DNA from 2 places in the Pelistega ratti genome. Region 1 is predicted to be linked to the other one. Evidence: predicted binding sites of a transcription regulator. Region 1 holds the regulator's gene; the other holds the start of a gene.

The links. The regulator NrdR, encoded in region 1, represses ribonucleotide reductase genes. The targets are predictions, from matches to a motif close to CACNANATNTNGTG.
Region 2: a site for NrdR is predicted at 1,274-1,287, ahead of nrdA (class 1a ribonucleoside-diphosphate reductase subunit alpha). Genes of this name have one in related genera too.

The regions. Positions count from the first base shown of each region.
Region 1 is NZ_CP047165.1:1,343,757-1,346,179, forward strand. It holds gene F9B76_RS05745 (riboflavin synthase) at 1-168, opposite strand, end outside; gene ribD (bifunctional diaminohydroxyphosphoribosylaminopyrimidine deaminase/5-amino-6-(5-phosphoribosylamino)uracil reductase RibD) at 168-1,307, opposite strand; gene nrdR (transcriptional regulator NrdR) at 1,337-1,792, opposite strand; gene glyA (serine hydroxymethyltransferase) at 1,898-2,423, opposite strand, start outside.
Region 2 is NZ_CP047165.1:508,492-510,914, reverse strand. It holds gene rplS (50S ribosomal protein L19) at 1-95, shown strand, start outside; gene F9B76_RS02165 (CoA pyrophosphatase) at 178-891, shown strand; gene nrdA (class 1a ribonucleoside-diphosphate reductase subunit alpha) at 1,371-2,423, shown strand, end outside.

The DNA of each region.
Region 1 (2,423 bases):
CACTACCGTCATACAAGCACCTTGAATAGCGATAGAATCTCCTAATTTCACACGACTCATATCAAAATGCTCAACCTCAATACGGATACGTACACCATCCTGATCACTTGAGCCCAATGGTTTAACTTGTGTAATTCTACCTAGACCTGCCACAATACCTGTAAACATTATATCTTCCTATTTATCTGTGAAAGTAATGCTACCCAACGCTTACTATTTCGTAAGCGTAATCGCATATCATTACCTATTTGCTGTTGCTCTACCCATTCAAAAGTGGGGACATTATCTAAACTTTCTAGGACAGGAAGTGAAAAACTTCCCTTTCCTGAGCCAATCAACTTAGGCGCCATATAAATCAATAATTCATCCATTAATCCTGCCCTTAGTAAAGCAGAATTTAGACCTACCCCCGCCTCTACATGAATCTCATTAATATGTTCAGTTTGAAAAATCTGCCATATAGCTACTAAATCTACATAACTATTTTTTTCTGGTACATTAAAAACCTTAGCATTTTTGGCTTGCAACCGAGCGACTTTCTCTGGATTAGACTGATACGTAAAAATCCAAACAGGATCGCCATTAAATAAAGCTGCATCCTCTGGTATTAGAAACTGCCCATCAATAACCGCTCTAATAGGCTGCCTTTCTGTAGGGAAAGATCGTACATTTAATAATGGATTATCTTTTAAAATTGTTCCTATTCCTGTCAAAACCAGACTACTTCTCGCTCGCCAATATTGCCCATCTACACGAGCAGGTTCTTCTGTAATCCATTGTGACACCCCATTTTCTAGGGCTATTTTACCATCTAATGAACACGCTATTTTACTCCAAACCCAAGGTTTTCCTTCTGCCATTCGAGCCATAAACCCGACATTCAGAGCAAGCGCTTCTTCTTCCATCAACGGATAACTTACCTCGATACCTGCCTCAATAAGTCGCTGAATCCCTTTCCCTGCAACAAGTGGATTAGGATCAAGCGTTGCAATCACTACCCGTTTAGGTCTTAATTGAATAATCGCCTCAACACAAGGGGGGGTTCGACCATAGTGGCTACACGGTTCTAATGTCACATAAAAAGTAGTATTTTGAAGAGATGCCTCTGTAAAACCTTTTGTTTTAGCATCACGTATTGCCATGACTTCAGCGTGTGGTCCTCCCACTTTCTGTGTTGCACCTTGAGCAATCATTTGATCATCTTTAACAATCACACAGCCAACCCGAGGATTAGGATCTGTTAATGTTAATACGCTTTCTGCCAAAGATAAGGCTTGTTGCATATAAAAAATATCACGATGCGACATGATGATAGACTCTACTCAACCATAAGTGATTACTTGATATCTTGCATCTCTTGAATAGCATTAGTAAACTGATTAATATCCTCAAAACTTTTATAAACAGATGCAAATCGTATATAAGCAACTTGATCTAATTGCCATAGTTCTTGCATAACAAATTGACCGATCTGATCAGTATCTGCCTCTTTAACTTGTAAATTCATCAGTTTTTCTTGAATACGAGTAACTGCCTCATCTAATTGTTCTACTGTTACAGGTCGTTTTCTAAGGGCAAGACGCATACTTGATTTTAATTTTTCAACATCAAAATCCTCTCGCGTACCATTTCGTTTAACGACAATAGGTAAGGGTAATTCTGTTCGTTCATAAGTGGTAAATCGCTTTTCACACGATTGACAACGGCGACGACGGCGAATGGTGAACCCATCTTCAGAGACCCGTGAATCTACGACTTGCGTATCAGATTTTGAACAAAAGGGACATTTCATAGTCTTGCCTATACAATAAAGCAATGCACTTATCAAAGATACGACATAACATTGCCTTTAAGAGAGGGAAAAGGAATTTTATTCTTTCTCCCTCCCTTAATATTTTTATTTATACACAGGGAAACGTTTTGTTAATGCATGTACTTTTTCTCGAATAGCTGCTAAGTGAGCCTCATCCGTTGGATTTTCTAGTACATCAGCAATTAAGTTAGCCGTTATTTCCACTTCTTTTTCCGTAAAACCACGCGTCGTAATCGCTGGTGTACCTACTCGGATACCACTGGTCACAAAGGGTTTTTCTGGGTCATTAGGAATCGCATTTTTATTTACGGTAATATGGGCTTTACCAAGTGCCTCTTCCGCTGCTTTACCCGTAATGCCTTTACTACGAAGATCCACTAACATAAGATGGCTTTCTGTACGACCCGAAACAATACGTAAACCACGTTTAACCAAGGTTTCTGCTAATACTTTTGCATTACGAACAACTTGCTCTGCGTATGTTTTAAACTCTGGTGATAACGCTTCTTTAAAAGCAGTTGCTTTACCAGCAATCACGTGCATTAATGGTCCACCTTGAATACCCGGGAAAATAGAAGAATTAATAATTTTCTCATATTCCGCTTTCATC
Region 2 (2,423 bases), 840 kb from region 1:
GTGCTGTGCGTCGTGCTAAGTTATACTACTTACGCAACCGTTCTGGTAAGGCTGCTCGTATTAAAGAAAAATTACCTGCACGTAAGGCAGCTTAATTTTGACGCTTTAATAGACAAAAAGAAAGCATCTGCATTTTATGTAGGTGCTTTTTTTATCATAAAAATAATGTAGTATCGTATGCAACAACAGTTATCTGGTAATCCTTTATTTGATCCGCGTATCCAAAAAGCCATACAAGCGAATCATCAATTGTTTGCTATTCCAGAAGTATGGATCAATGTAGGGAATATAAAAAGGGCTTTAGCACAAGGTGAAATTAAGCATGATTTTTTCATGTCAAAAGTTCAACAAGAAAAATACCCTCAAGCCTTATCTGCAAACTATACCAAGGCGGCTGTATTAGTACCAATTATTCAAAAAAATCATCAGTTAGAATTATTATTAACACAACGGTCATTACTGCTTGAAAAACATCGAGGACAGATTAGTTTTCCGGGGGGAAAGCAAGATATAGAGGATAAAAATCTTGAGGAAACTGCGCTAAGAGAAACTTTTGAAGAAATAGGAATTACAGCTTCCCATATTCATGTTATGGGTCAATTACCTTCCGTGATAACGGGGACAGGGTTTAGTGTTACGCCTTTTGTGGCTATAGTTGATGAACATTATACCTTATCTATTAATAGAGAAGAAGTTGAAATGGTGTTTTCAGTGCCTTTACACTTTTTATTAAATCCTGATAATCATTATATCCACGAAGTAGAGATGGGGCATAATTTACAGCGACATTATTTTTCGATGACATGGCAAAATCATTTCATTTGGGGAATTACAGCGATGATTATTAGGCAGTTTTATTTACAATGTGAAATGCTTTATCGTTCTGTCTAATCTTTGTTGGTAATAAAATAGTTATTACCTCCAGATAAGTAATCAAAATAGGGTATAAAAAGAGGGTAACCAATCGTTTATATTACACAAAAAATATGATTCCTTAAAAACAGATTGAAGGCTATTTTTATACTACTTATATCAATGAACGGATGATACAAATAGAAAAAGGGGGGTAAGTTTTAATGTTCATTAGGATTTCATCATTCTGTTTTATAATTGATAGTTATAAGTATCTTACGAATCATAGCGATATAAAGCGATATTTACAAATTCTTAAACATCGCTTTTTTCTCTAAAAATATTTGCTTGTTCAATACGTTAGATTTATTTTCCTTGCTTTCCATGTGGTAGCAGTAATTGTATTTTTATACTATACTTACACCATATCTTGTATTTGAAACAAGCTTTGCAATACTAAATATAGTTTTTAACAAAAAATTATATTTAGTCCTGTTAACGATTAAATGGACTACTATATGAATACAAAATTATCTGTTGTTAAACGTAATGGATCAACAGAACCATTGAATTTAGACAAAATTCACCGTGTGATTACATGGGCAGCAGAAGGGCTTAATAATGTTTCTGTTTCACAAGTAGAGCTAAAATCTCAAATCCAATTTTATGATGGTATGCGTACAGAGCATATTCATGAAACGATTATTAAAGCAGCAGCTGATCTTATTTCACCTAATACACCAGATTATCAGTTCTTAGCAGCTCGTTTAGCTATTTTCCATCTTCGTAAAAAAGCATTTGGTCAATATGATCCACCTCGTTTATATGATCATGTGATCAAAATGGTTGAAAAGAAAAAATATGATGCACATATTCTTGAAGATTATACCGAAGTAGAATTAGACCAACTGGATAGCTATATTGATCATAGCCGTGATATGACTTTTTCTTATGCAGCAGTGAAGCAATTAGAGGGAAAGTATTTAGTACAAAATCGGGTGACAAATGAGATTTATGAAAGTCCTCAATTTTTGTATATTTTAGTTGCTGCGTGTTTATTTGCTAAATATCCAGCAGAGACACGTCTGAATTATGTAAAAGATTTCTATGATGCTGTCTCAACTTTCAAAATTTCATTACCAACACCGATTATGGCTGGTGTGCGTACACCAACGCGTCAATTTAGTTCATGCGTACTGATTGAATGTGATGATAGTTTAAATTCTATTAATGCGACTAGCTCTGCTATTGTTCGCTATGTGTCTCAACGTGCAGGAATTGGTGTTAATGCAGGACGTATTCGTGCGGTAGGTAGTCCTATTCGTGGGGGGGAAGCACAGCATACAGGATGTATTCCTTTTTATAAGCACTTTCAAACAGCGGTTAAATGTTGTTCTCAAGGCGGTGTTCGTGGAGGAGCGGCGACTTTATTCTATCCTATTTGGCATTTAGAGGTTGAGTCCCTATTAGTCCTCAAAAATAACCGTGGTGTTGAAGAAAACCGTGTTCGCCATATGGATTATGGGGTACAGCTTAATCAATTAATGTATAAACGTTTTATCAAAGGGGAG